Regions from separate parts of the Pantoea sp. SGAir0430 genome, predicted to be linked through region 4. Evidence: predicted binding sites of a transcription regulator. Region 4 holds the regulator's gene; each other region holds the start of a gene.

Region 1 (7,585 bases), 360 kb from region 4:
GAGGGCGCTGAAAACAATGTGCTGCACGGTGACGCGGGCTCTGAGCAGTTTCTCTCCGACATCATCGGTGCCGCCAGCTATGCCGATCGCCACATGTCGATGGATTCCCTGTATGAGTACGGTTCGCGTGCCGGTTTCTGGCGCATCCATCAGGAGTTTCAGCAGCGCGGCCTGCCGCTGACCATCTTTGGCGTCGCGATGGCGCTGGCGCGGCATCCGCAGATTGTCGAGGCCATCAAAGCCGCCGATTACGATGTGGTCAGCCACGGCTGGCGCTGGATTCACTATCAGGGGATGGATGCCAAAACCGAGCGTCAGCACATGCAGCAGGCAGTGGACGTGCTCACCGAGTTATTCGGTAAAGCGCCCACCGGCTGGTATACCGGGCGCGACAGCCCCAATACGCGGCGGCTGGTGGTCGAGCAGGGCGGCTTCAGCTACGACAGCGATTACTACGGTGACGATCTGCCGTTCTGGACGCAGGTCACCTGTCAGGACGGCACGGTGAAGCCGCATTTGATCATTCCCTATACGCTGGAGTGCAACGACATGCGCTTCGCCACGCCGCAGGGATTCAACACCGCCGAGCAGTTCTATACCTATCTGCGCGATACCTTTGATGTGCTGTATGAAGAGGGCGCGACTGCGCCGAAGATGATGTCGATTGGCATGCACTGCCGTCTGCTGGGGCGTCCGGGGAAATTCCGCGCGCTGCAGCGTTTCCTCGACCATATTCAGCAGCACGACAAGGTGTGGGTGTGCACGCGTCAGCAGATTGCCGATCACTGGATGAAGACGCATCCGGCTGCCTAAGCGGCCTTACTTTCCACCGATGTCAGGTCGTTTTTGCCCTCTCTTGTCAGGAGAGGGCAACACTCGCGCCCGCCTCAGCTCATCAAACTCACCTGCGCCGCCACGATGCGCCAGCCGCACGGCAGCCGTACCCAGGTCTGCTGCTGACGGCCGATCTTCTCTACGCCCTCGCGGGTGAACTCGGTGCTGCACACCGCATAGTCATCGCCAAAGGTGGTGATCACCGTATTGCGCAGCGTGCGATCGAGCCCCTTTGACGGCCGCGCCGCGCGAAAGGCGCGAATCTCGTCAATCCCGTACAGATTCTCTCCGGCACCGAGTCGCACCGTACGCGCATCGTGCCAGAACAGTTCGTCCAGCACGGCGACATCATTGCTCACCAGCGCCTGCTCGTAGCGGTAAAACGCGGCGGTGACTTCAGCCAGTATCGCCGGACGATCGATATGTTCAGGTGTCATCTTCAGGCATCCATAAAAGAGGTTTGTGGCAGCGTCACACCCTGCTGCTGCAGTGTCCAGGCGGCGCGCAGCGCCAGCTGTTCGTTAAACGGCGCAGCAATCAGTTGCAGGCCAATCGGTAAGCCGCTGGCGGTGAGCAGCGGTACGCTACACACCGGCAGGCCGAGGAACGAAATCGGCTGCGTGAGCATGCCCATGCTGGCGCGTGTCGGCAAATCCTGACCGTTGATGTGAATGGTTTCCTGGCCGATGGTGGTGGCGGTACAGGGCGTGGCCGGGGCGATCAGCACGTCATAATGGTCGAACAGCGGCAGCACCTGCTGCTGGAAGTGACGGCGGAAACGCTGGGCCTGCACATACCACGCGGCGGGCAGCATCGCGCCAGCCAGCAGGCGTTCGCGTGAATTCGGCTCAAAGCGTTCTGGCTGGGTGCGCAGCGCCGGCAGATAGTGATTGCCGCCTTCCGCGGCGGTCATGATAAACGCGGCCGAGCGCGCCAGTTCGGCCTGGGGCAGCGTCACTTCTTCTGTCGCGCCGAGCGCGCGGGCCGCTACCGCCACCGCCGCGCGCGCCTCATCGCTGCACCAGTCAGCAAAAAAGCCGCCCAGCACCGCGCTGCGCAGCTTTTCGCTGCCAGCAGAGAGCCTGTCACTGACCGGTTCCGCAGGCCGCGCCGCCTGAAACGCATCGCTGGCGTCGCCGCCCTGCAGCGCATCGTAGACCAGACTCAAATCTTCCACCGAGCGGGCAAACGGACCGATGTGGTCGAGGCTGGCGACAAACGGATGGCTGCCGCTGCGCGACAGACGACCAAAGGTGGGTTTCAGGCCGAAAATGCCGCACAGCGAAGCAGGCACGCGAATCGAGCCGTTGGTGTCGGTGCCGAGTGAAAAATGCACCAGCCCGGCGGCGACGGCCGCTGCGGAACCGCCGGACGAGCCGCCGGCCACGCGTGACAGATCGCGCGGGTTGCGGGTGGCACCATAATGGGTGTTCTCGGTGGTAAAGCCGTAAGCGTAGGCATCCATATTCAGCATGCCGGAGAGCAGTGCGCCGCTCTGCTGCAGCTTAGAGACCGCCCACGCATCCTGCTGCGCCACCGGCCGCTCGCTGAACAGGCTGGCGCCGGCAAGCGTGCTGTGACCGGCGACGTCAAACAGGTTTTTTACCGCATAGGGAATGCCAGCCAGCGCCGGCAGCGGCTCGCCGCGCTGACGCTGTTGATTCAGCCGATCGGCTTCCCGCAGCATGCGCTGCGCGGTGACGGCGGTCCAGGCGTTGATGGCCGGGTTATGCTGTTCAATGGCGGCCAGCGTCTGCTGTGCGATGTCGCGCGCGCTGAGATCGCCCTGCGCCAGTGCCTGCTGCAGCTGGCTAATCGATAAGGCTGCCAGCGTCATGGATGAAATACTCCCGCCACTTCCAGGCGATCGTCCAGCGGCAGCGCCATCAGCGGCTGCGCCATTGCGGCGATACGGTTAAACTGCGTCAGCAGCTCGGCGCGGCGCGTGTCGTCCAGCTCCAGCGCCAGAATCTGTTCCATTTGGGCGATATAGGCCGCCCAGTCCGGTTGTGCATTCATGATTGTCTCCGTTAAAAGCCGGCAGCGCTGCCGTTGCTGCGCGGATCAAACGCGCCTTCCAGCATGCCATTGTTGTGTCTGACGATGGCGCCGGCGTGGCCCACCACTTCACTGTATTCAGCCAGCAGTTCGACCTCATGACCGAGCGCGCGCAGCTGCTGCACGGTTTCAGGCGCGATGCGCGCCTCCAGCTTGAGGGAGTCTGAGGATTGTCCCCAGGTGCGGCCAAGCAGCCAGCGCGGTGCGCTGACCGCCTGCTGCAGCGGCTGGCCCTGAATGACATAGCGGGTAAAGATCGCCGCCTGGGTTTGCGGCTGGCCATCACCGCCCATCGAGCCGTACACCAGCGTGCGGCCATCTTTCAGGCGTGCAGCCGCTGGATTGAGCGTATGGAACGGCTGTTTGCCCGGTGCCAGCGTCAGCAGGTGATCCGGCTGCAGGCTGAACGCCGCGCCACGGTTTTGCCAGGTAATACCGGTGCCGGGCAGCACGACGCCGCTGCCAAATTCGTGGTAAATGCTCTGGATAAAGGAGACCGCCAGGCCGCTGCTGTCCATCACTCCCATCCACACGGTATCGCCCGGTCCGCGTCCGGTGCCCCAGGGCGCGGCGCGATCGTCCTGCACCTGCGCGGCCAGCGTGCCGAGATGATCGGCATTCAGCAGCGACTGCACATCAATCGCCATGTGACGCGGATCGGTGATGTGTTGATCGCGCAGGGCAAAGGCCTGTTTAGTGGCTTCAACGATGCGGTGCACTGTCTGCGCTTCACTGGCGTCGGTCATCGCCAGACGATCGGTGATCCCGAGGATCGCCAGCGATACCAGCCCCTGCGTTGGCGGCGTCATGTTCCAGATATCGCCTTCGCTGTGCGCGAGGTGCAGCGGCGTGCAGCGCCGGGCGCGCTGCCGGTGTAAATCGTCCAGCGTAATCGGCATGCCGAGCGCGCCCATTTCGCGTGCCAGATGGTGCGCCAGCTCACCGCGATAAAAGCTCTCCAGCCCTTGCTCGCTCAGCACGCTCAGCGTCTGTGCCAGTGCCGGCTGGGTAAAACGACTGCCGGCGGCGGGCGGTGCGCCATCAGGCAGAAAGGTGGCAGCAAAACCGGGCTGATGTTGCAGCTCATGCTGTTTTGCCGCCGTCGCTGCCGCCTGGGAGGCGGTGACCGGAATGCCATCGGCCGCATAGCGAATCGCATCGCGCAGCAAACGGCTCAGCGGCAGCGGCGTTGCGCCCAGCTCCTGCGCCAGCGTCAGCGCTTCCTGCCAGCCGCTGACGGTGCCGGCGACCGTCAGTGCCGCTTTAGGGCCGCGATGCGGGATATGGCTTTCGCCGTGGTAGAAGTCGGGGTGCGCCAGCGAGCCGGCAGCACCGCTGGCATCGATGGCAACCGGATCACCGCTGGGTGGCACCACCAGCCAGAAGCCGTCGCCGCCAAGGCCATTCATGTGCGGATAGACCACCGCGATGGTCGCCGCGGCCGCCACCATCGCTTCCAGCGCGTTGCCGCCTTCACGCAGTACCGCCAGTGCGCTTTCACTGGCAAGGTGATGCGGCGTCACCGCCATGCCCATCGGGGCCATATTGCTCTGAATCATAGTGAACTGTTCCCGGATTATTCTTTTGTAGCGGCGCGGTTTATCGCGCTGGATAGGGAAAACAAGCGCAACAAATTGCGCCGCTACCAGTCTGTACCAATGGTAAAGCAAGAGCCGTTCCAGTTTTGGTGTTACGCCAGCCTGGATCGATTTATGCTAGCTTGTGATGAAACGAAAGTTACAGGACCGATGATGAAACAGCTCGATGAACGCCTTCGCAGTCACTATCCGCAACTGTCGCCGCAGGAGCAGCGCATTGCTGACTTTGTGTTTGACCATTTTGATGATCTGATTAGCTATAACAGCGCTGAGCTGGCGCGGCTTAGCGGCGTATCAAAGGCCACGGTAAGCCGGCTGTTCAAACGCCTCGGCTATGAAAAATACAAAGACATGCGTGACGAACTGCGCACCCTGCGCCAGAGCGGAATGCCGCTGACCGATAACCGCGACGCGGTGCAGGGCAACACGCTGTTGTCGCGTCATTACAAGCAGGAGATGGCGAACCTGACGCAGTGGGTCAACAGCATTGACGCCCGGCAGTTTAGCGAGGTGATTGCTGCGCTGGGTGCCGCACGGCGGGTGTTTATCATTGGGATGCGCAACGCTTATCCGGTGGCGCTGCACCTGCGTCAGCAGCTACTGCAGGCGCGCGCTCAGGTGCAGGTGTTGCCGCAGCCAGGCCAGACGCTGGGCGAAGAGCTGGTGGACATGACGCCGGAAGATGTGGTGGTGGTAATGGCGTTTCGCCGCCGGCCACGCATCATTCGTCCACTGATGCAGCAGCTGCAGCAGAGCGGCATCCCGGTACTGGTGCTGTGCGAACCGCAGGCGCAGGGCATTCTCACCCTGGCGCGCTGGCAGCTGTGCGCACCGCTCGACAGCGTTTCCGCCTTTGACAGCTACGCCTCGGCAATGAGCCTGATCAACCTGCTGGCCAACGCGCTACTGCACGAAATGCTGTCGCAGGGGCGTCAGCGCATCCATCAGATTGCCGATCTTTACCAGCAGCTTGACGAGCTGGAACACCGCTAAAGGGCACCGTTTTGGTGCTTTGCACCTTTTTTGATCGCGTCTGCTAACGGGGTGATCCCCGTTATGATGCGCCCACAACCGCCTTAAATCCTCCGCTTAGCCGCTGCGTTTGCTGCCCGTTGTGGTTGGCACATTAGTTGCAAATCAATTTACCAAGAATCTTTTGTTTCACCATTAACTCACCGGGGTGCATAATGAACAAAGTATTACTGGCAGTAGCAGGAGCAGCATTGCTGCTGGCGCAGGCAGGCAGCGCCATGGCCGATCAGCTGCAGGATATCCAGAAGCGTGGCGTGATTCGCGTGGCGGTGCCGCAGGACTTCCCGCCGTTTGGCTCGGTTGGTACCGATCTGCAGCCGCAGGGCTATGACATCGACATGGCGAAATACCTCGCGAAGCAGATGAAACTGAAGTTGCAGCTGGTGCCGGTGACCAGCGCCAACCGCGTGCCGTATCTGCAGACCGACAAGGTCGACCTGGTGATCTCCAGCATGGGCAAAAACGCCGAGCGCGAAAAAGTGATCGACTTCAGCCGCGCCTACGCACCGTTCTTCCTCGGCGTGTTCGGCCCGAAAGGCGAGACGCTGAAAGATGCGGCGGCGCTGAGCGGTAAATCGATTGGCGTGACGCGCGGTGCGGTAGAGGACATGGTACTGAGTGATGTTGCTCCGAAAGATGCTCAGGTGAAGCGCTACGAAGATAACAACACCACGCTGTCCGCCTATCTCTCCGGTCAGGTGCAGTATGTCGCTACCGGTAACCTGGTGGTCGCGGCGATTGCGCGCCAGAACGCGGAAAAAGCCCCGGTGCCGCAGTTTATGCTGAAAGATTCACCGTGCTTTATCGGCCTGAAAAAGAATGAGCCAGCGCTGAAAGAGAAAGTGAACGCACTGATTGAGCAGGGTATTAAAGACGGCACGCTGAACAAGCTGTCGGAAGAGTGGCTGAAAGCGCCGCTGCCTGCCAACCTCGGCGCATAACAGGAACGGCCAATGATTGGGCAACTTAACTTTGCAGATCTCTGGCCGCACTGGCCAGAGCTGCTGGCCGGACTGTGGGTCACGGTGCAGCTTACGGTGCTGGCAACGGTGGGCGGTGTCGGACTGGGTATTCTCGGCGCGGCGCTGCGCAGCGGCAAACCGGGCTGGGCCAGCCGCCTGTGGGGCATCTACGTCGAGCTGATTCGCAACACGCCGTTTGTGGTACAGCTGTTTTTTATCGTGTTTGGTCTGCCTAATCTCGGGCTGAAACTGACGGCCGGTGAAGCGGCGCTGCTGGCGATGCTGATTAACCTTGGCGCCTATAGCACTGAAATCATCCGTGCCGGTATCCAGGTCACGCCGCGCGGGCAGTGGGAAGCGGGGCGCGTGCTCGGGCTGAGCCGCACGCAAACCTTCATCCGCGTGGTGCTGCCGCCCTCGCTGCAGCGCATTTATCCGGCGCTGGTCAGCCAGTGCATCATTGTGATGCTCGGCTCGTCGGTGGTGTCGCAGGTCTCGTATGAAGAGCTGACGTTTGCCGCCAACCTGATTCAGTCGCGCACCTTTTTGAGTTTTGAAGTTTATCTGGTGACCACGCTGATCTATCTGGCGTTGTCGATTGCCATGCGTCAGCTGCTGCTGGCGCTGGGTCGCAAATGGTTTGGAGCGCAGCCGGCATGACAACGTTTACTGACTGGGACATCCTGCGCAACCTGCTGCTGGCGGCGCGCTGGACGATTTTGCTGTCGCTGGTGGCCTTTTTCGGCGGCACGCTGGTGACACTGCCGCTGCTGTTTCTGCGTCTGCTGCAGCGTCGCTGGCTCACCCGCCTGATTCGCTGTTATACCGAGCTGTTTCAGGGCACGCCGCTGCTGATGCAGCTGTTTCTGGCCTTCTTCGGCGTTGGCCTGTTCGGCATCGATGTCGCGCCCTGGACCGCAGCGTCGCTGGCGCTGACGCTGTATACCAGCGCGTTTTTACTGGATATCTGGTACGGCAGCATTCGCGCGCTGCCAAAAGGGCAGTGGGAAGCGTCGCGCTGCCTCGGCCTGAACTTTGGCCAGACGCTGTATCGCGTGGTGGCACCGCAGGCTATCCGCATCGCCATCGCGCCGACCGTTG
Region 2 (7,585 bases), 520 kb from region 4:
ACGTCCGCTAAGTTTTCTCCCCGCAGGTCGCTTCGTTACTCACCTTTATTTCCACGGATGACAGGCAGGCAAAGGAGTGCCAATACGGTGCTGTGCCGCATTGCGCGCAGGGATTTTGCATGGGCAGAAATGGTGGAGGCCCTGCCAGCTACATCCCGGCACACGCGTCGCCTGCTGCGGCTGCTTCCTTCCGGACCTGACCGAGTTCACAAGTTAGCGTTGCGGGAGAACCAACAGGGCCCCCATTGACGAGCTCTCATGTTGAGAGCGCTGGCATTATCGGGGAAGCCCCTGGCAATTGCAAGCGCAGGCCGGGCAACCGTTGGTTTCTTGAACAGGCCGGCGGCAAAACCCTGCTGATAGCCGCAATCGCATGCTAAAGTGGCGCTTTTCCCGCAGACGAGGTGCGTCAGTGAGTGAACAGAGCAATTTTTCCGAGCGCGTCTGGCAAATTGTTGCCGCTATTCCTGCCGGTAAAGTGACGACCTACGGCGATGTCGCGCTGCTGGCCGGTTCACCGCGTGCCGCACGTCAGGTGGGCGGCGTGCTGCGGCGCCTGCCGCCAGGCAGCAAACTGCCGTGGTTCCGCGTGATTAATCGTCATGGTCGTATTTCGCTGCAGGGCGATGATCTTTTTCGTCAGCGCGATGCACTGGAAGCCGAAGGTATTGAAGTGAGTGATGCGGGAGAAATTGAACTGGCGAAGTATCGCTGGGAGTATTAATGCTGACAGGCCGCACTCCCTTTAAGGCGCGGGAATGGCACTGCAGAAAGTAAAGCGTCACACGCCAGGGATGGCGTGTGCCGAGCGATCAGGGACGAGACAGCGCCTTTACTTTCTGCAGTGCCATTCTGGCGCAGCTGCCGTAACGCGCTGTCTCCCGTTTCAACTTACAGACTGGTTGGTGCCGGCACGGAGGCTGACGGCGTAACCTGGGTTGGCGACGTCGAAGGCACCGTGGTAGCAGCGCCCGGCTGGGTTGGCATCGCCATATTGGTCACCGGTACCAGCAGCAGTTCCGCTTTCGTTCCACCCTGATTAATCACCGGTTTCACCGTATCGGTGATAAACGCCAGCTTGCCGTCGATGGTGATCGCTGCGCTCAGCAAAATGCGCGCGTTCGGCTGGATATCGGCCGGGTTAAAGGGCAGCACAAACTGGAACGGTGCCTGTTTGCCCTCGGTGCGAACCACACGCTGTGACAGCACTTTGGACGGCGCGTCCGCCAGTGACGCATCGGCCAGCGTCACGGTCAGCACCGCATCCGGCGGCAGCGCAATACGCTGGCGAATATAGACGGAACCGCTTACGTTCGGCTGGGCAATCGCCGACGGCTGCCCGGCCACGCTGGCGCCTAAAGTTGGCGTCGGCACGGGTTTACTGTGATCGGCACAGCCTGTGATTGCCACCGCCAGTGTCATACCGCTAATTACATGCCAGAGTTTCATCGATGTCGTCTCCTTATGAACACTATGATTGTCGGCGGTAAATTTATTGGCTGGGTTTTCCACCGCCGATTGCTGTTAATTCTGGCACAAAAATCCCCTTTGCGCCTGAAGCCCCGCCATCCTGCTGAAAACCGGGTAAAAGCGTTGCGCAAACTGGTCGGATCTTTCACACTGACGCCATTGGCATCACTGAGGAATCCGTTATGAGCCAGGCACTGCACAACCTGCTTAATTTATTGAATCTGGAAAAACTGGAAGAGGGCCTGTTTCGCGGCCAGAGTGAAGATCTCGGCCTGCGCCAGGTGTTTGGCGGCCAGGTGGTGGGACAGGCGCTGTATGCGGCAAAACAAACCGTGCCGGAAGCCCGTATCATTCACTCCTTCCACAGCTACTTTCTGCGCCCGGGCGACAGCCAGAAAGCCATTATTTACGATGTGGAAACCCTGCGCGACGGCAAAAGCTTCAGCGCCCGCCGCGTCAGCGCCGTACAAAACGGTCAGCCGATCTTCTACATGACCGCCTCCTTTCAGGCACCGGAAAATGGCTTCGAGCATCAGAACAGCATGCCGCAGGTGCCGGGACCCGATAACCTGCCCTCCGAGCAGGATCTCGCCCACCGACTGGCTGCGCACCTGCCGCTCAAGCTGAAAGAAAAATTCCTCGCCGAGCGCCCGCTGGATATCCGTCCGGTGCAGATCCACAATCCGCTGAAAGGCCACGTTGATGAGCCGCTGCGCCAGGTCTGGGTGCGTGCCAATGGCCAGCTGCCGGACGATCGCCGCATTCACCAATATCTGCTGGGCTACGCTTCCGATCTCAACTTTCTGCCGGTCGCGCTGCAGCCGCATGGCAAAGGCTTCCTTGAGCCGGATATGCAGGTGGCGACGATTGACCACTCCATGTGGTTCCACCGTCCATTCGATCTCTCGGAGTGGCTCCTGTACAGCGTGGTAAGCACTTCAGCGTCCGGCGCGCGCGGCTTCGTGCGCGGTGAGTTCTTCAGCCAGGACGGCACGCTGGTGGCGACGACGGTGCAGGAAGGGGTGATGCGTCAGCGCGAAGCATAAAAAAAGGGGCGATTATCTCGCCCCTTTCTCATCATTATAGTTATAGCGCACTGCTCTTCTGCCAGCCGGCACTTACTGGTTGTAAGCGTTCTCGCCGTGGCTGTTCACATCCAGACCTTCACGTTCCTGTTCTTCCGGTACGCGCAGGCCAACAATCATATCTGCCAGCTTGAAGCCCACGAAGGCTACTACGCCAGACCAGACGATGGTCAGGCCACAGCTGAACAGCTGCACCCAAACCTGATGGCCCATGGTCACGCCTTCCGCGTAGCCTACGCCGCCCAGTGAAGAGGAGGCAAACACGCCGGTCAGGATACAGCCGAGGATACCGCACACGCCGTGCACACCGAACACATCACACGGGTCATCAACGCGCAGCCATTTCTTCAGCGTGGTCACACCCCAGATACCTGCCAGGCCACCGGCCAGACCGATAATCAGTGCGCCGCCGACGCCGACATAACCACAGGCTGGCGTGATGGCAACCAGACCGGCGATGAAGCCAGAAGACGCACCCAGCAGTGAAGGCTTACCGCGCAGCGCCCACTCACCGAACACCCACGACAGCACGGCACCCGCAGTGGCCACCACGGTATTCAGGAAGGCCAGCGCCGCGATTTCGTTCGCGGAAGACGCAGAGCCGGCGTTGAAGCCGAACCAGCCAACGTACAGAATCGCGGTACCGGTAAACACCATCGGCAGGTTATGCGGTTTGAACGCTTCTTTACCGAAGCCAGCACGCTTGCCTACCAGGTAAGCACCAACCAGACCGGCAACGGCGGCGTTGATGTGCACCACGGTACCGCCAGCGAAGTCCAGCGCGCCATCCTGTGCCAGGAAGCCGCCAGCCCACACCATATGTGCGATAGGCAGATAGGCCAGCGTCAGCCACACCAGCACGAAAATCAGTACCGCAGAGAAGCGAATACGCTCAGCCAGCGAACCAACAATCAGCCCCACGGTGATACAGGCGAAGGAAGCCTGGAACGCCACGTGAATGTACTGATAGAAGCTGCCCATCACCGCTTTCAGCTCGATATTTTTCAGCATTGCCCACTGGAAGTTACCGAAGAAGGCATTGCCTTCGCTGAACGCCAGCGAGTAGCCGTAGACGATCCACAGTACGCATACTAACGCGAACGTCACCGCGACCTGAGTCAGCATCGACAGCACGTTTTTGCCGCGAATCAGGCCGCCGTAAAACAGGGCAATGCCGGGAATTGTCATGAACAGTACCAGCGCGGTACAAATCATCATAAACGCGTTATCGGCTTTATCCGCTACGGCAGGCGCAGCTGCCATCGCAAGAGACGGTAACAGCGCCAGGCTGGTGAGGCCCAACTTAGTCATTACTTTATTCATTTCTTTCCATCCCATCACAATTCAGAGCCCCAGTTACAGTGCTGCTTCGTCGGTCTCGCCGGTACGAATACGAATCACGCGCTGCAGTTCCGCGACGAAAATTTTGCCGTCGCCAATTTTGCCGGTGTACGCGGCTTTGCTGATCACATCCACCACTTCATCCAGCTGATCGTCCGCAATCGCAATATCGATTTTTACTTTTGGCAGGAAGTTAACGCTGTACTCGGCACCGCGGTACAGTTCTGCATGGCCTTTCTGACGACCGAAGCCTTTCACTTCGGTCACGGTCAGGCCCTGAATGCCAATGGAGGATAAGGCTTCACGCACGTCCTCCAGCTTAAATGGTTTGATTACCACGGTAACCAGCTTCATACGTTCCCCTCCGGATATAAAAATAGGTGAGTCTTCGCGGACACGCAGAGAGTTAAGCAAAGGCTGTGCCACAAATGGCAAAAGTGGGCGCTAAGGCTGCCGGGCGCAGAGTATCGCGCTCCGATATGGCGTAACGGGCAAGGTTTTCATTCGGAAAAACAGAAAGGTGGGGCTTTGCTGCACTCCTTTGGTGCTTGCGGCCTCAAAGGAGTGCATCAATACAGAACATTCCGATAAATCTGCGCAAAAAAGGTGCAAATCACCCTTCTGCTGTTGCGGGTATGCCCGCCGCGAGTTCATCGCCAGCCTGCTGCAGCTGGTACATCTGCCAGTAACGGCCCTGCTGCGCCAGCAGTTCGGTGTGCGTACCGCGTTCGACCACCTGACCACGGTGCAGCACCAGAATCTGATCCGCTTCGGTGATGGTGGAAAGACGGTGAGCAATCACCACCAGCGTGCTGTGCTGGCGCAGCGTGCGCAGCGCCTGCTGAATCGCCTGCTCGGTGCCTGAGTCGATATTGGCAGTGGCCTCATCGAGGATCAGAATCTGCGGCAGCGACACCAGCACGCGCGCCAGCGCCAGCAGCTGCTTCTGCCCGACCGACAGCGTGTTCCCCTGCTCACCGAGCCGGGTATGAATACCGTCGCGCATCGCGCGGGCCAGCGGTGCCAGCTGCACCTTCTCCAGCGCACGCCACACGTCCTCTTCGCTGATATCGCGTCCCAGGCGCACGTTGGCCAATAGCGTATCGGCCAGTACCACCGGATCCTGTTGCACCATCGCCACGCTGCCGCGCAGCGCATCGTGCGTCAGCTGGCGCAGCGGGCGGCCATCCAGCTCAATGCTGCCACGCGTCACCGGATAGTAGCCCATCAGCAGATTGGCTAAGGTGCTTTTGCCGCTGCCGGTGTGGCCGACCAGTGCCACGAAGCCGCGCGCCGGCACTTCGAGGTTGATATGGCTGAGCACGTCGCGGTTGTCGCGGTAGGCAAAGCTGACATCGCGCAGGGTGATACGCCCGGAAGCCAGCGGCTGAGCGTCACTGCCGTAGCCCTGCTGCGCCGCATCCATCAGTTCAAAAATACGCTCGCCCGACACCACCGCCTGCTGCAGCATTGACTGCTGCGTGGTGAGTTCGATCAGTGGCTCGTTAAGGCGGCCAAGATAAGTGATAAAGGCGTAAAGCACGCCAACCTCAAACACGCCCGGCGTGGCAAAGCTGAACAACATCAGCAGACCGCACAATATCAGTGCAGAAAACAGGCTGAGCAGCGGACGCAGCAAAAAGCCGTCCAGCCGCAGCGTCTCCATCCGCGCCAGATAGTGTGAACGGCTGGCTTCGCCCATGCGCTCGCCGAAGCGCGCCTGCTGGCGAAACTGCTGGATCACACTCATGCCGTTAATCACTTCGTTAAAACCATTATTGATCTCGGCCAGATAGCTACGTACGCGGCGCGCAATCGGCGTGCTGTAGCGCTGATAGATCAGCATCACCGTTAAAACCAGCGGGAAAATCACCAGCGCCACCAGCGCCATACGCCAGTCGAGTGCAAACATCGCCACCAGCATCGCGCCAATCAGCGCAGCGCTGCGCAGCACAGTGGCCACCACCGTGACGTAAAGATCTTTGATCACTTCGGTGTCGTTGGTGACGCGCGAAATAATCTGTCCCACCGGCTGGGTATCGAAGGCACTGAGCGGCTGGCGCAGCGCCGCATTCATCACGTCGACACGCAGCTGCTGCACAACGCCAATCGCCGCGCGGTTAAACAGCAGCGCCTGGAAATAGTGCAGACCCGCTGCCAGCAGCTGTAGCAGCACAAAACCCACCAGCAGCCCGGCCACGATGCCCCACGGCATCTGGTGTTTGGCCACCAGGTTATCGATAAAATAGCTCACCAGCACCGGACCGGTGACTTCGGCAGCAGCAGCGATCCACAGCATGCCGACGGCCAACCACAGCGATTTGCGCCACGGTTTACCGTAGGCCAGCAGGCGTTTCAGCGTTGGCCATAAGCGTTGCGATTTAGCCATGGTCGGCTCCCTGTTCTGACTCGTCCTCATCCAGCGCGGCTTCCAGCTGCTGATAGCGATACATATCGCGATACCAGCCCGGCTGCGCCGCCAGCGTATCGTGATCGCCGCGCTGTGCCACTGCGCCCTGCTGCAATACCAGAATCTCGCTGGCTTCGGTCAGCGCCGACAGCCGATGCGCGCTGATGATCAGCGTGCGCCCTTTGCCCCACAGGCGCAGGTTATGCAGGATTTCATGTTCGGTACGGCCATCAACCGCCGACAGCGCATCGTCGAGGATCAGAATCTCCGCGTTGAGCAACAGCGCACGCGCAATGGCGATGCGCTGTTTCTGCCCGCCAGAGAGCATGACGCCGCGCTCGCCCACTTCGGTAGCGTACCCCTGCGGCAGACGCAGTATGTCATCGTGCACGCAGGCCATCTGCGCCACGCGCTCGATCTCTTCCTGCGTTGCCTCCGGGCGGCCCAGCGCCAGGTTATTCGCAACGGTATCGGAAAACAGGAACGGCGTCTGACTGACCACCGCCAGCCGGCTGCGCCAGCTGTCCAGCCGCAGTTGCGGTAGCGGAATGGCGTGATAGCAAATCTCGCCCTGATCGATATCAAAATGGCGCTGAATCAGGCTCAGCAGCGTGCTTTTGCCGCAGCCGGTAGGCCCGCACAGCCCAAGCATCTGCCCGGGCTGTAACTGGAAATGCACGTCGCTCAGCACCGGCGCGCTGCTCGCCGGATAGTGGAAGGCGCGGATCGCCACCTGCAGCACGCCCGCTTCCGCCGGCAGTGGCTGCTGACCATCCTCAACCGCAGGCGCTTCCGCCAGCAGCGCACCAATACGGCTCCACGCCGCGCTGCCGCGCTCGACGATGTTAATCATCCACGCCAGCGCCAGCATCGGCCAAATCATCAGCCCTAAGTACATGACGAAGCTGGTGAGCTGCCCGAGCGTCAGTGAACCGTGCCACACCATCCAGCCGCCACCGCCAATCGCCAGCAGATTCGAAAAGCCCACGGCGATATAAATGATGGGATCGAAGCGCGCATCGACGCGCGCCACGTGCAGATTTTTGCGGCCGGTGTCGCTGGCGATATCCGCAAACTGGCTCGACTGATGATCTTCCAGGCCAAAGGCTTTGATCATGCGGATGCTGGTCAGACTCTCCTGCGTTTGATCGTTCAGGCTGGAGAACGCCGCCTGCGCCACTTTGAAGCGCTGATGCAGGCGCGCGCCGTCTTTCTGGATCACCAGCGCCATAATCGGCATAGGAATCAGCGCCAGCAGCGTCAGCTCCCAGCTGATCTG
Region 3 (7,585 bases), 470 kb from region 4:
ATCAGCAGCAGGTCAGCCGGCTGGTGGCGCTGCTGCGCAGCCATTTCGACATCGCTGACGATGTTGAGATGTCGATCGAAGTCGATCCGCGTGAAATTGAGCTGGAGATGATCGATCATCTGCGCGCAGAGGGCTTCAATCGTCTGAGCATGGGCGTGCAGGATTTCAACAAGGCGGTGCAGGAGCGGGTCAACCGCGTTCAGGATGAAGAGACCATTTTCGCCCTGGTGCAGCGTGCCCGCGCGCAGGGATTCCGCTCAGTCAGTCTGGATTTAATCTACGGCCTGCCGCTACAGACGCCAGAGAGCTTTGCCTTTACGCTGCAGCGGGTGATTGCGCTCAATCCGGATCGCCTCAGCGTCTTCAACTATGCGCACATGCCTGCGCTGTTTGCCGCTCAGCGCAAAATCAAAGATGAGGAGCTGCCGACGGCGGCGCAGAAGCTGCAAATCCTGCAGCAAACCATCGCGACGCTGACCGGTGCGGGTTACCAGTTTATTGGCATGGACCATTTTGCCAAACCGGATGATGAACTGGCGGTGGCGCAGCGCGCCGGCGTACTGCATCGCAATTTCCAGGGTTATACCACGCAGGGCGAAACCGAACTGCTCGGGCTGGGCGTTTCGGCCATCAGCATGCTGGGCGACAGCTATGCGCAGAATCAGAAAGAGTTAAAAGCCTGGTATGCCAGTGTTGAGCAGCAGGGCCATGCGCTATGGCGCGGTTTAAACCTGAGCGAGGATGATTGTCTGCGGCGGGATGTGATTAAAGCGCTGATCTGTAACTTTGCGCTGGATTTTGCCGACATCGAAGCCCGGTGGCCGGTGGTGTTTGAACGCTATTTTGCTGAGGACTTAGCGCTGCTGGCGCCGCTGGTGGCGGACGGCTTGCTTGAGATCGGTGAGCGCCGGCTGCAGGTTACCGGCATTGGCCGTCTGCTGATTCGCAACATCTGCATGTGCTTTGACCGCTATCTGCGGCAGAAAGCACGGATGCAGCAATTTTCGCGGGTAATTTAAGCATAAAGGGAGCCAGCGCTCCCTTTATGTTAACTGAACAGACTGACGCTGATGGCGCAGACCACGGCGGCCAGCGCGGTTTGCGGTGAGTGAGTCACAGCATTACCGATTGCCGCCACGTTATGCGCGATCAGCTGGATGACAGATTGCAACATGTTAGCCTCTCCCGATTGCCGCCCGTATGATACTGAACGGCACCGGTCTGTACAGATGTTACGCGCAGAAAATGTGCAATAAATAACCCTTTTACACTTTTCCGCGTTATTCCATGCCCAGTTCTTTCAGTTTACGCGTGAGCGTATTGCGGCCCCAGCCCAGTAAACGTGCCGCTTCCTGCTTGTGGCCCTGCGTATGACGCAGCGCAGTGGTCAGCAGCGTACGCTCCATCTCCGGCTGTGCTTCTGACAGCAGGTTTTGATGACCGGAACGCAGCGCGCGGTCTGCCCACTGCGCCAGCAGCGTTGCCCAGCTGTCCGGCAGCGACTGCACCGGATTTTCCGGCGTACTCGACTCAAACAGCTCCGGCGGCAGATCCTGAATCAGCACTTCCTGGCCCGCGGCCATCACCGTCAGCCAGCGGCAGGTGTTCTCCAGCTGGCGCACGTTACCCGACCAGTGCAGTCGCGTCAGCGCGGCTTCAGTCTCCGGATGCAGAATTTTCGCTTCTACGCCCAGCTCACGCGCTGCGACCTGCAGGAAGTACCGCGCCAGACGCGGGATATCCTCGCGACGTTCACGCAGCGGCGGCAGATGCACGCGAATCACGTTGAGGCGATGGAACAGGTCCTCACGGAATTTGCCCTCCTGCACGCGCAGCTCCAGATTCTGGTGGGTAGCGGCGATGATGCGCACATCCACTTTGACCGGCGCATAGCCGCCAACACGATAGAACTGGCCATCGGCCAGCACGCGCAGCAGGCGCGTCTGTACATCAAGCGGCATATCGCCGATTTCGTCGAGAAACAGCGTGCCGCCATCGGCCTGCTCAAAGCGGCCCTGACGAATCTGGTTCGCGCCGGTAAACGCGCCTTTCTCGTGACCAAACAGCTCTGATTCGATCAAATCCTTCGGGATCGCCGCCATATTCAGCGCGATAAACGGGGATTTGGCGCGCGGGCTGTGGCGATGCAGCGCATGCGCTACCAGCTCTTTACCGGTACCGGACTCGCCGTTGATCAGCACGCTGATCGACGAACGCGACAGACGGCCGATGATGCGGAAGACATCCTGCATCGCCGGCGCTTCGCCGATAATGTCGGTGGTCGGGCCGCTTACCGGCTGATTGCGCGGCTGCTGCTGCTCCTGATAGTGACTGATGGCGCGCTCTACCAGCGCGACCGCTTCATCAATATCAAACGGCTTTGGCAGGTAATCAAACGCGCCCTGCTGGTAAGCGCTGACCGCCGCGTCGAGGTCCGAATGCGCGGTCATAATGATGACCGGCAGCATCGGATGACGCTGTTTGATCTGCTTCAGCAGCGCCAGACCATCCATGCCTGGCATACGAATATCCGACAATAATACGTCCGGGGTTTTGGTCGAGAGCGCATCCAGCACCTCGTTGCCGCTGTCAAAGGTCGCGCAGCTTAAACCGGCTCCAGTGAGCGCACGTTCAAGCACCCAGCGGATGGAGCTATCGTCATCGACGATCCAGACTATCCCTCGTTGCATAGAAACCTCACTGGCGAATAGGCAGGTAAACCGAGAATTCGGTGTGGCCTGGCCAACTGTTAAATTCAATTTTTCCCGAATGCTGATCAATCAGGCTGCGGGCGATAGAGAGACCTAAACCGGTGCCGCCTTCGCGTCCGCTGACCATCGGATAGAACAGCGTATCCTGCAGCTGGGCCGGAATGCCCGGGCCATCATCTTCAATGTCGATACGCGCCACCAGCCGGTAACGCGTGCCGTGTAACGTCAGCTGAAACGCGGTACGGGTGCGGATGACAATGGTGCCGCCCGCTTCGCCCAGCGCCTGCAGCGCGTTACGCACCACGTTGAGCAGCACCTGCTCAATCTGGTCCGGGTCGTGCGGCAGCTCCGGCAGGCTGGGGTCATAATCACGCACCAGCGAGACGTTTTCCGGCAGCTCCATCGACACCAGGTTAACCACACGTTCAGCCACCTGATGAATGCTCTGGGTCACGTGCAGTCCGGGCTGCTGCGGACCCAGCAGGCGGTCGACCAGGTTACGCAGCCGGTCGGCCTGTTCAATAATCACTTTGGTATATTCATTCAGCGCCGGATCGGGCAGGGCGCGCGATAACAGCTGCGCCGCGCCGCGCAATCCGCCGAGCGGGTTTTTAATTTCGTGCGCCAGGCCGCGTACCAGATCGCGCGCGGCAACCTGCTGAGCGTGCTGAATCTGCTCCTGGCTGAGACGGCGCTGATTATCCATCGGCGCCATTTCCAGCAGAATAAATCCGTCGGGTAGACGCTGTGCCGTGAGCGACATAATGTGCGCGCGGCCATCCACCACTAACGTGACTTCGCTATCGGTAAAGCCCTGGCCTGCCCCTAAACTCTCGCTCATTACCTCAATGTTCAGCGAAAAATAGCCGGTAAGTTCCGGTAAGGGCGTGCCGAACAATTTTCGTGAGCTTTGCGCCAGTAATTGCTGGGCCGCCGGGTTGGCGTAGTGGATAACCAGATCGTTATCGACCAGCAAAATACTGTTGATCAGGGAGTTGAGAATCTGCCCCGCGTCGGGCAGCGTGCCAGTTGCCATACAGCGTTCCTCTGCACTAAATTAGTGCATTATAGCCTTTGGGGACGCAAATCTATCCGTCGAACGATGAATTCGCGGTGAAAAAAGCCCATCCGGAGATGGGCTAAAGTTTCCACGGCAACAAAAAATCTTCAGCGCCAGGATTAGCACCGTCGCGGCGTTGGCGGCTACGATGCATCTGCGCGAATCTTTTAAGGATTAAACGCTGTAGTACAGTTCGAACTCAACCGGGTGCGGCGTCATGCGTACGCGGTCGTTGTCAGCTTTACGCAGTTCGATGTAAGCATCGATAGCGTCGTCGGTGAACACGCCGCCACGGGTCAGGAACTCGCGGTCTTCGTTCAGTGCATTCAGCGCTTCTTCCAGTGAACCGGCCACTTTTGGAATCTCAGCTTCTTCTTCCGGCGGCAGGTCGTACAGATTTTTGTCCATCGCATCGCCAGGGTGGATCTTGTTGATCACGCCGTCGAGGCCGGCCATCAGCAGTGCGGTGAACGCCAGGTATGGGTTAGCCGCTGGATCCGGGAAGCGCGCTTCGATACGACGTGCTTTCGGGCTGGCCACCACCGGGATACGGATAGAGGCAGAACGGTTACGCGCTGAGTAAGCCAGCATGACCGGTGCTTCGTAGCCTGGGACCAGACGCTTGTATGAGTTGGTGGTCGGGTTAGCCAGGGCGTTGATGGCTTTTGCGTGCTTGATGATACCGCCGATGTAGAACAGGGCAGTTTCAGACAGGCCGCCGTATTTGTCGCCAGAGAACAGGTTTACGCCGCCTTTAGACAGTGACATGTGGCAGTGCATACCGGAACCGTTGTCGCCAAACATTGGCTTCGGCATAAAGGTAGCCGTTTTGCCGTAGGCGTGCGCGACGTTGTGCACAACATATTTGTAGATCTGAATTTCGTCAGCTTTCTTGGTCATGGTGTTGAAGCGGGTAGCCACTTCGTTCTGACCAGCTGTAGCCACTTCGTGGTGATGCGCTTCTACCACCAGACCCATCTGCTCCATGGTCAGACACATGGCAGAACGGATGTCCTGTGATGAATCAACCGGTGGCACCGGGAAGTAGCCGCCTTTCAGACCTGGACGGTGACCTTTGTTACCGCCTTCGTACTCTTTACCGGTGTTCCAGGCTGCTTCGATGTCGTCGATAGCCACGTGTGAGCCGGAAGTTGAAGAGCCGAAACGGATGTCGTCAAACAGGAAGAACTCTGGCTCAGGTCCGAACAGTACGGTGTCGGCGATGCCGGAAGAACGCAGGAACTCTTCTGCGCGCTTGGCAATGGAGCGTGGATCGCGATCGTAGCCCTGCAGCGTGCCTGGCTCGAGAATGTCACAGCGGATGATGAGCGTTGGATCTTCGAAGAACGGATCCATCACGGCAGTTGTTGCATCCGGCATCAGCACCATGTCTGATTCGTTAATGCCTTTCCAGCCGCCGATGGAAGAGCCATCGAACATTTTGCCTTCTTCGAAGAAGTCAGCGTTAACCTGGTGAGCAGGGATAGTAACGTGCTGTTCTTTACCTTTGGTATCGGTAAAACGCAGGTCAACAAACTTAACTTCGTGCTCGTTCATCATCGAGAGAACGTGTTCAGCGGACATACTCAACTCTCCTGGAAATGGTCATTTTGTCGTCGTGGTGAGAGAACTTCTGTTGCCGGGAATGTGTCACGACTACTGACCACCCCTGACCAAGATCTCGGCAAGCTCTTCAACCGTTGTGCAACTGTCGTTTTCGCTTAAAAGATATAAAGCGAATTCTGTGCCAACTTTATTACAATGGTGAAAATGGCGCTGTGATGCGCCCTGCGGTGAGACGACGGCTGCACCAGCGTGGATGGAATGCACCAAAATAGTGCCGTCAGTTTAGGGGTAAGCACTTAAATGGTGCAAAGCGCCATCAAAGTGCAGCTTAATGCACCGTTATTGGTGCTAAAAACGCGCACTGCGAGAATCTTTCGGCGAAAACTGTGATCATGTTCAGTCTTTCGCTTAATCCGTGTACAATACCGCGTTATTTCTATAATGCCTGAGGCAAAGCTGTGATCGAAAATTTGCGTAACATCGCCATCATCGCGCACGTTGACCATGGTAAGACCACCCTGGTTGACAAACTGCTGCAACAGTCCGGTACTTTTGATGCCCGTACCGAAGCGACTGAGCGCGTAATGGACTCCAACGATTTGGAGAAAGAGCGTGGGATTACCATCCTCGCGAAAAACACCGCCATCAAATGGAACGACTACCGTATCAACATCGTTGATACCCCGGGACACGCCGACTTCGGTGGTGAAGTTGAGCGCGTCATGTCCATGGTGGATTCGGTGCTGCTGGTTGTAGACGCGATGGATGGCCCTATGCCGCAAACCCGCTTCGTAACCAAGAAAGCCTTTGCCCACGGTTTGAAGCCGATTGTAGTCATCAACAAAGTTGACCGTCCTGGCGCGCGTCCGGACTGGGTTGTGGACCAGGTATTTGACCTGTTCGTCAACCTCGACGCGACTGACGAGCAGCTCGATTTCCCGATCATTTATGCGTCTGCGCTGAATGGTATCGCCGGTCTGGATCACACCGACATGGCTGACGACATGACCCCGCTGTATCAGGCCATCGTCGACCACGTTTCTCCACCGCAGGTTGAAGTTGAAGCCCCACTGCAGATGCAGATCTCGCAGCTGGACTACAACAACTACCTCGGCGTAATCGGTATCGGCCGCATCAAGCGCGGTAAAGTGAAGCCAAACCAGCAGGTTACTGTAATCGACAGCGAAGGGAAAACCCGTAACGCGAAAGTCGGTAAAGTGCTGGGCCATCTGGGTCTGGAGCGTATTGAATCCGATCTGGCTGAAGCGGGCGACATCATCGCTATCACCGGTCTGGGCGAGCTGAACATCTCCGACACCATCTGCGACACGCAGAATGTGGAAGCGCTGCCAGCGCTGAGCGTGGATGAGCCAACCGTAACCATGTTCTTCAACGTCAACACCTCACCGTTCTGTGGTAAAGAAGGTAAGTTTGTGACGTCGCGTCAGATCCTTGAGCGTCTGAACAAAGAGCTGGTGCACAACGTAGCGCTGCGCGTAGAAGAAACTGAAGATGCTGATGCATTCCGCGTATCCGGTCGTGGTGAGCTGCACCTGTCAGTTCTGATCGAGAATATGCGTCGTGAAGGCTACGAGCTGGCGGTATCCCGTCCGAAAGTTATCTACCGTGAATTCGAAGGCCGCAAGCAGGAGCCATTCGAAAACGTTACCCTCGACATCGAAGAAACCCACCAGGGTTCAGTGATGCAGGCGATGGGTGAGCGTAAAGGCGACCTGAAAAACATGGATCCGGATGGTAAAGGCCGCGTACGTCTCGACTACGTGATCCCAAGCCGTGGTCTGATCGGCTTCCGTAACGAATTCATGACTATGACTTCCGGTACCGGTCTGCTGTACTCCACCTTCAGCCACTACGACGACGTGCGTCCGGGCGAAGTGGGCCAGCGTCAGAACGGCGTGCTGATCTCCAACGGTCAGGGTAAAGCGGTTGCCTTCGCCCTGTTCGGCCTGCAGGATCGCGGTAAGCTGTTCCTCGGTCACGGTGCGGAAGTGTATGAAGGCCAGATCATCGGTATTCACAGCCGTTCTAACGACCTGACCGTAAACTGCCTGACCGGTAAGAAACTGACCAACATGCGTGCGTCAGGTACTGACGAAGCTACCACCCTGGTACCACCGCAGAAAATGACGCTGGAGCAGGCTATCGAGTTCATCGATGACGACGAACTGGTAGAAGTGACGCCGCAGTCAGTACGTATTCGTAAACGCCACCTGACCGAGAACGATCG
Region 4 (7,585 bases):
AGCAGGCGCGCGAGCAGGTGATGGATAAGCTGCGCGAAGAGATGACGCGGCGTGAACAGGCGCAGATTGAGCTGGAGCAGCAATCTTCCTTCCTGCGTTCGTTCCTCGATGCCTCGCCCGACCTGGTGTTCTATCGCAACATCGACAAACAGTTCTCTGGCTGTAACCGCGCCATGGAACTGCTCACCGGCCTGAGTGAGAAGCAGCTGATTGGCCTGACGCCGCGCGACATTTATGACGAAGATGCCGCCACCAAAGTGCTGGAGACCGATGAGAAGGTGTTTCGCCACAATGTGTCGCTCACCTATGAACAGTGGCTGCAGTATCCGGACGGGCGCAAAGCCTGCTTTGAAATCCGCAAAGTGCCGTATTACGACCGCGTCGGTAAGCGCAGCGGCCTGATGGGCTTCGGACGCGATATTACCGAGCGTAAGCGCTATCAGGACGCGCTGGAGAACGCCAGCCGTGAAAAGACCACCTTTATCTCCACCATCAGCCACGAGCTGCGTACGCCGCTTAACGGCATCGTCGGGTTGAGCCGCATCCTGCTGGATACCGATCTCAATCAGGAGCAGCTGAAGTACCTGAAAACCATTCACGTCTCGGCCATCACCCTCGGTAACATCTTTAATGATGTGATTGAAGTCGACAAGATTGAGCGGCGCAAAGTGCAGCTGGATAACCAGCCGCTGGATTTCACCGGCTTCCTCGCCGACCTGGAAAACCTCTCCGGCCTGCTGGCGCAGCCGAAAGGGCTGAAGTTTGTCATGGCACCGGAGTTGCCGCTGCCGCACAAGATCTCCGCCGACGGCACGCGCCTGCGCCAGATTCTGTGGAACCTGATCGGCAATGCCGTGAAGTTTACCCGGCAGGGCGAAATCGTGGTGCGCGTCGCCTATCGCCAGGACGAAACGCTGCACTTTGAGGTGCAGGACTCCGGGATGGGCATTCCGCAGGAAGAGCAGGATAAAATCTTCGCCATGTATTACCAGGTGAAAGATCAGCACGGCGGTAAACCGGCCACCGGCACCGGAATTGGCCTGGCGGTGTCACGCCGGCTGGCGCAGGCGATGGGCGGCGATATCACCGTCAGCAGCGCACCGGGTCAGGGCTCGTGCTTTACCGTGGAAATCCACGCGCCGCGCGTGGCGGATGAAGTGGAAGATGAGGGTCAGGACGACAGCATGCCGTTGCCGGCGCTGCACGTGCTGCTGGTAGAAGATATTGAGCTCAACGTGATTGTGGCGCGCTCGGTACTGGAAAAGCTGGGTTGCAGCGTGGAGGTGGCGATGACCGGCGGTGAGGCGCTGGCGATGTTCGATCCGCAGGAGTTCGACCTGGTGCTGCTGGATATCCAGCTGCCGGACATGACCGGCCTCGATGTGTCGCGTGCCATTCATCAGCAGCACGCCGGCGTGACGCTGCCGCCGCTGGTGGCGCTGACTGCCAACGTGCTGAAGGATAAAAAAGAGTATCTCGATGCCGGCATGGACGATGTGCTGAGCAAACCGCTGGCGGTGCCGGCGCTGACCGCGATGATCAAGAAATTCTGGGATTACCAGGCCGAAGCGGAAGCAGTGGTGAGTGACGCCGACGCGGAACAGTCACGCACGCTGCTGGATGTCGACATGCTGGAGCAGTATATCGAGCTGGTTGGTCCGGGGCTGATCACCCAAAGCCTGACGATGTTCGAGCAGATGATGCCGGGTTATCTTGAGGTGCTGGACTCCAACATGATGGCGCGTGACCAGAAGGGCATCGCCGAAGAGGGGCACAAGATCAAAGGCGCGGCGGGCTCGGTCGGCCTGCTGCATCTGCAGAAACTGGCGAAACAGATTCAGTCACCGGAATTGCCGGCCTGGTGGGATAACGTGCAGGAGTGGGTTGACGAGCTGAAGCACGAGTGGCGGCACGACGTTGAAGTATTACGGAACTGGGTTGCGGAGCGGGAAAAATAGCGCGGGCCAGAAAAAAAATGACCCCAGTCGAAACCGGGGTGCGCGAATACTGCGCCAACACCAGGGAAATGGGCGCTGCTGCTATTATTAGAAATCGAATACAAAAGCAACAGCGTGGTATTGGTTAACGCTTCAAAATCACCTTAGCAAATTCGCCACAGCTTGTGACAAGATTCATTAAATTGTGTGATGTTGAGCAGCGTTTAAATACAGAAAACATTAATTTGCTGACACAGTCAAGCAAGGAATCAATTTCTTTGGCGTATTGCACTATTTTTGAGCAAATGTTCGGTTTTTTGCCTGGTTTTCCCACAGTCGCGGTCCGGAAAGCGCTGCGCAGCGAAGGGAAACGGCAAAAAGCGCAGCGCAACGGCCGTTTTTATGCTCATGTTATTGATTCTAATAATGAATAACCAGATTTTGCCGCGGTTATCCAAAACGTTTTGGAAACCCCCGGCTGAAAGTTCCAGTTCGGGCATTGAACGGTTAGCGTAAACCGGATGGGCGGTAAAACGTTTTACAGGTTGCGCCCTGGTCTGAAGCGTAATTGTCGCTATTTGCGCCGTGTTTTTCAGAATGGTCTCGGTTGTCAATGAACATCTTCACTGACTACTAAAGATGATAGTTAAACATCGTGAAAGGTTTAACGTGAGCGGCATCACAATCGGTTAAGTATTTATGCCCGTGCGCGCTGCGCGATTTTTCTGCATGGAACCGATTCCTTTTTGCCGGAAGTGCTTGATGCGACTGGCTCTAATAGAGGAACGATGGTTGCCCGCGCAATGAGTTTGGCTGGTGGTCGCGATGCCGCAGAGATAAAATTACGGCTTGCATCACCGCTATTTGAAATCATGACCTGAGTAATTGATTAATCCAGGGAACCGGTAAGAGACGATTGCATGAGTAAGAGTAAAGGGAAGATGGTCCAGCGCCTGAAGCGGCTGGCTGGCAGGGTGCTTCTGGCATGGCTGGGTCTGTGGCTGGCCGGTATTGTGCTGTTCGCATTTTTGCCGGTGCCGTTTTCGGCGGTAATGGTGGAGCGGCAGCTTGGCGCGTGGTTCAGCGGACGCTTCGATTATGTCGCCCATTCAGACTGGGTGGGAATGGATGAGATTTCACCGTGGATGGCGCTGGCGGTGATCGCCTCGGAAGATCAGAAGTTTCCTGAGCACTGGGGCTTTGACGTGCATGCCATTCAGCAGGTGCTGGACAATGACGGCAGCGAACGGATGCGCGGCGCATCAACGCTGTCTCAGCAGACGGCGAAGAACCTGTTCTTGTGGGATGGCCGCAGTTGGGTGCGCAAAGGGCTGGAGGCCGGGCTGACGGTGGGACTGGAAACGGTATGGACCAAACGCCGCATTCTGACGGTGTACCTGAATATTGCGGAATTCGGTAATGGAGTGTTTGGTGTGGAAGAGGCATCGCAGCGCTATTTCCACAAGCCTGCCAGTCGGCTGAGCATGGCGGAAGCCGCTTTGCTGGCGGCGGTGCTGCCGAATCCGATTCGCTTCCGCGCGGATGCGCCGTCCGGCTACATTCGTCAGCGCCAGCAGTGGATTATGCGCCAGATGCGCCAGCTGGGCGGCGAGGGCTTCCTCAACCGTTACCAGCTGCACTGACGCGGTTAGTCTTCGTCAAAACCGGCTTCAAACAGCTCAATCACCGCGGCCAGCGCCTGGGTTTCCTGCGGGCCGCTGGCCTCGATTTCGATATGACCGCCTTTAGCGGAGTCGAGCATCAGTAGCGCAATCACGCTGCTGGCTTCGGCTTCGGTGCCGGCCTCGTTACGCAGCAGCACTTCCGCATCAAAACTCTGCACCAGCTCAAACAGCTTCATCGCCGGGCGCGCATGCATACCCAGCTTATTTCGAATCTCAACGGTTTGCTTCACGGTCATGATTTGCGTTTTTCCAGGGTGCGATGACGGGACTGCACATTTTTACCGCGCGAACGGAAATAGTCTGCCAGCTGTTCGGCAATGTAGACCGAACGGTGCTTACCGCCGGTACAGCCAATCGCCACCGTCAGATAGCTGCGGTTATTGGTTTCCAGCATCGGCAGCCACAGCTCGAGATAGCTGCGTGTCTGGTAGATAAAGTTGTGCACTTCGGTGTGACGATCGAGGAAGGCCGCCACCGGACGATCGAGCCCGGTCATCGGACGCAGCTTCGGATCCCAGTGCGGGTTGGGCAGGAAACGCACGTCAAATACGTAATCGGCGTCGATCGGGATGCCGTGCTTGAAGCCGAAGGATTCAAACACCATGGTGAGTTCACGCTCACGCTTGCCCAGCAGGCGCGTGCGCAGCATTTCTGCCAGCTCATGCACCGACATCTCTGAGGTATCGATGATCAGATCCGCACGCGAGCGCAGCGGCTCCAGCAGATCGTTCTCCTCATCAATGGCGCTTTCCAGCGACAGATTTTTGCTGGAGAGCGGATGCAGGCGGCGCGTGTCGCTGTAGCGGCGGATCAGCGTATTGCGATCGGCGTCCAGAAACAGCAGCTGTGGCGAGAACGCTTCCGGCAGATTGTTCAGTGCCTGCTCAAACACCTCCGGTGATTCCGGCATGTTGCGCACGTCAATGCTAACCGCCGCTGAGATATTGCGCTCGGTTAAGGTGTTCGCCAGCTCCGGCAGCAGCACCACCGGCAGGTTATCGACACAGTAGAAGCCCATATCCTCAAGGGCGCGCAGCGCGACTGATTTTCCTGAGCCTGACCGACCGCTAACGATCATCAGCACCATCACATTTCTCCCGTGTTAAACCGGCACGCAGGCCGGTAAAAGTGTCTGTCGCTTAAGCGTGATCTTCCTGAGCTTCTGTAATGATGGCGTAGAGCTCTTCATCGCTCTGTGCCGCGCGCAAACGGCGGCAGACGGTTTTATCCGCCAGGCGTTTCGCCACCAGCGACAGGGTGTGCAGATGGGTTTTGCACTGGTCTGCGGGCACCAGCAGGGCAAACAGCAGGTCAACCGGCTGGTTGTCGACGGCGTCAAAGGCGATAGGCTGGTCGAGGCTGATAAACACGCCAACGGCGCGCAGCGTATCCTCCTCCAGCTTGCCGTGCGGGATGGCGATGCCGTTGCCAATGCCGGTACTGCCCATGCGTTCACGGGTCAGGATGGCTTCAAAAAGCGTCTGGTGCGGCAGATTGAGCTGCTTAGCGGCCAGCTCGCTGATAATTTCCAGCGCGCGCTTTTTACTCTGGCAGTGTACGCCGCTGCGGGTGCAGTCCAGCGAAAGGACCGCGCTCAATTCCAGTGTCAGATCGTTGTTCATCATCGTTTCACTTGCGTGTTCACATAGCCGTAAGGCACGTACCGGGACACCGCGAACGGGCAGGGCAGGTGACTGCAGGCGCTTGCGCAGATGACAAAACGGGGCGGTGACCCGCCCCATTTCTCCTCTGAGTGCTGAACCCGTCAGCACTCTGCAAGCGTGAAGGTTAGTGTTTTTTCAGTTTGTCTTTGTGTTTGGTCAGCTGACGGGCCAGCTTGTCAATTAACCCGTCGATGGCCGCGTACATGTCTTCCGCTTCCGATGTGGCGTGCAGCTCCCCGCCGTTGACGTGCAGGGTTGCTTCCGCAATCTGCGTCACCTTCTCCACTTTCAGAACAATATAAACCTGATTGATACGATCAAAATAGTGTTCCAGTTTGGCAAATTTGTTATTTACAAATTCGCGCAGTGGGTCGGTTATCTCAACATTCAGTCCGGTAAGGTTTAGCTGCATAGGTCTTCCTTCTTGTTTCGGTCAAACCAGCTGCTTGCGCTGGTTTGATGGCGGTATAGATAAAGACTCGCGATACTTAGCAACCGTACGTCGCGCCACCATGATGCCCTGTTCAGATAACATGGAGGTCAGTTTGCTGTCGCTCAAGGGTTTTGCGGGATTTTCCGCGGAGATTAATTTTTTCACCAGTGCACGGATCGCCGTCGACGAGGCTTCGCCACCGCCTTCGGTGCTGACGTGACTGGAGAAAAAATACTTCAGTTCAAAAATGCCACGCGGGCTGTGCAAATACTTTTGCGTGGTGACGCGGGAAATGGTGGATTCATGCATATCCACGGCCTGGGCGATATCCGCCAGCACCATCGGACGCATATACTCTTCACCCTGTTCAAAAAACGCCTGCTGCTGTTCGACAATACAGCGCGTCACTTTCAGCAGCGTGTCGTTGCGGCTCTCCAGGCTCTTAATCAGCCAGCGGGCTTCCTGTAAGTTGCTGCGAATAAACTGACTGTCACTGTCATTACGCGCAGAACCGCCCATCGCGGCGTAATGCTGATTAATCTTCAGGCGCGGCAGGCTGTCAGCGTTCAGCTCCACCGTCCAGCGCGTGCCAGTCTTGCGCACCAGCACATCGGGAATCACATACTCGGGCTCGCTGGTATTGATGGACTGCCCGGGGCGCGGATCGAGCGACTGAATCAGCAGCATCGCTTCCTTCAGCACCTCTTCTTTCAGCCGCGTCACGCGCATCAGGCTGCGGAAATCGTGGTTAGCCAGCAGGTCGAGGTGCTCGCTGACGATCAGCCGTGCTTCGTTCAGCATCGGCATATCGGCCGGATACTGCGACAGCTGCACCAGCAGGCAGTCACGCAGATCGCGTGCGCCGACGCCCACCGGATCGAAACGCTGTACGCGCTTCAGCACCGCTTCCACCTCTTCCAGCGTCAGCTCTTCGTCACCAATACTGTCACAAATGTCCTGTAAGCTGACAGTGAGATAACCGGTATCGTCGATGGCATCGACGATGGAGGTGGCGATGGCGCGGTCGGTGTCGGTGAACGGCGTCAGTTCCACCTGCCACATCAGATAGTCCTGCAGCGACTGCGTGGTTTCACCCTGATACACCGGCAGCTCGTCGTCCTGGTAATCGGTGCCGGTGCCGGAGGGCGTACCGGCCGTGTAGATCTCGTCCCAGGTGGCATCGAGCGGCAGCTCTTCCGGCATCTCTTTCTGTTCGAGTGCCTCACGGGTATCTAACGCCTCGTTCTCCTGAAACTCGCGGGCGTCGACTTCATCGTGCAGATCGGTTTGTTCAAGCAGCGGATTGCTTTCCAGCGCCAGTTGCAGTTCCTGCTGGAGTTCAAGCGTAGAGAGTTGCAGCAAGCGGATTGCCTGCTGCAACTGGGGGGTCATCGCCAGCTGTTGGCTGAGCCTGAGTTGCAAACCTTGCTTCATAATCCGGCTAGAATTTCCTAAGCAAATGTCGGGTATGCCGACACCTTATCAGAGTCTGAACTCTTCGCCCAAATAAACCCGCTTAACCTGCTCATCTGCAAGAATTTCATCTGGCGTGCCGTGGGCAATCAGATGGCCCTGGCTGACGATATATGCGCGCTCACACACCGCGAGCGTTTCACGCACGTTGTGGTCGGTGATCAGCACGCCGAGGCCGCTGTCACGCAGGTGTTCGATGATCTTTTTGATATCGATAACGGAGATGGGGTCAACGCCGGCAAAAGGTTCATCCAGCAGGATAAACTTTGGATTGGCGGCCAGCGCACGGGCAATCTCGACGCGGCGACGTTCACCGCCCGACAGCGCCTGGCCCATGCTGTCGCGCAGATGGCCGATGTGGAACTCGTCCATCAGCTCATTGGCGCGGTCCTG

What was found. The regulator sigma-54, encoded in region 4, starts transcription at its own class of promoters, with help from an activator protein. The targets are predictions, from matches to a motif close to GTTGGCACANNTTTCGCTNT.
Region 1: E7738_RS10135 (gamma-glutamyltransferase family protein) is a predicted target of sigma-54. The motif match lies at 4,556-4,575, and genes of this name have one in related genera.
Region 2: glnK (P-II family nitrogen regulator) is a predicted target of sigma-54. The motif match lies at 4,304-4,323, and genes of this name have one in related genera.
Region 3: glnA (glutamate--ammonia ligase) is a predicted target of sigma-54. The motif match lies at 5,504-5,523, and genes of this name have one in related genera.

Annotation. Positions count from the first base shown of each region.
Region 1 covers NZ_CP039427.1:2,087,607-2,095,191, reverse strand. Annotated here, with positions in the region: gene puuE (allantoinase PuuE) at 1-813, shown strand, start outside; gene hpxZ (oxalurate catabolism protein HpxZ) at 888-1,271, opposite strand; gene E7738_RS10145 (AtzE family amidohydrolase) at 1,274-2,671, opposite strand; gene hpxX (oxalurate catabolism protein HpxX) at 2,668-2,853, opposite strand; gene E7738_RS10135 (gamma-glutamyltransferase family protein) at 2,865-4,451, opposite strand; gene hpxU (MurR/RpiR family transcriptional regulator HpxU) at 4,644-5,483, shown strand; gene E7738_RS10125 (transporter substrate-binding domain-containing protein) at 5,678-6,463, shown strand; gene E7738_RS10120 (amino acid ABC transporter permease) at 6,476-7,144, shown strand; gene E7738_RS10115 (amino acid ABC transporter permease) at 7,141-7,585, shown strand, end outside.
Region 2 covers NZ_CP039427.1:1,922,357-1,929,941, forward strand. Annotated here, with positions in the region: gene E7738_RS09335 (HHA domain-containing protein) at 1-11, shown strand, start outside; RNA gene ffs (signal recognition particle sRNA small type) at 140-236, opposite strand; gene E7738_RS09345 (MGMT family protein) at 413-724, shown strand; gene E7738_RS09350 (YbaY family lipoprotein) at 892-1,449, opposite strand; gene tesB (acyl-CoA thioesterase II) at 1,653-2,516, shown strand; gene amtB (ammonium transporter AmtB) at 2,589-3,878, opposite strand; gene glnK (P-II family nitrogen regulator) at 3,912-4,250, opposite strand; gene E7738_RS09370 (SmdB family multidrug efflux ABC transporter permease/ATP-binding protein) at 4,510-6,285, opposite strand; gene E7738_RS09375 (SmdA family multidrug ABC transporter permease/ATP-binding protein) at 6,278-7,585, opposite strand, start outside.
Region 3 covers NZ_CP039427.1:2,917,852-2,925,436, reverse strand. Annotated here, with positions in the region: gene hemN (oxygen-independent coproporphyrinogen III oxidase) at 1-1,019, shown strand, start outside; gene E7738_RS13855 (YshB family small membrane protein) at 1,049-1,174, opposite strand; gene glnG (nitrogen regulation protein NR(I)) at 1,281-2,690, opposite strand; gene glnL (nitrogen regulation protein NR(II)) at 2,698-3,747, opposite strand; gene glnA (glutamate--ammonia ligase) at 3,946-5,355, opposite strand; gene typA (ribosome-dependent GTPase TypA) at 5,796-7,585, shown strand, end outside.
Region 4 covers NZ_CP039427.1:2,443,008-2,450,592, reverse strand. Annotated here, with positions in the region: gene arcB (aerobic respiration two-component sensor histidine kinase ArcB) at 1-1,958, shown strand, start outside; gene E7738_RS11765 (hypothetical protein) at 2,207-2,551, opposite strand; gene mtgA (monofunctional biosynthetic peptidoglycan transglycosylase) at 2,858-3,580, shown strand; gene npr (PTS phosphocarrier protein NPr) at 3,586-3,858, opposite strand; gene rapZ (RNase adapter RapZ) at 3,855-4,709, opposite strand; gene ptsN (PTS IIA-like nitrogen regulatory protein PtsN) at 4,762-5,244, opposite strand; gene hpf (ribosome hibernation promoting factor) at 5,411-5,698, opposite strand; gene rpoN (RNA polymerase factor sigma-54) at 5,720-7,153, opposite strand; gene lptB (LPS export ABC transporter ATP-binding protein) at 7,202-7,585, opposite strand, start outside.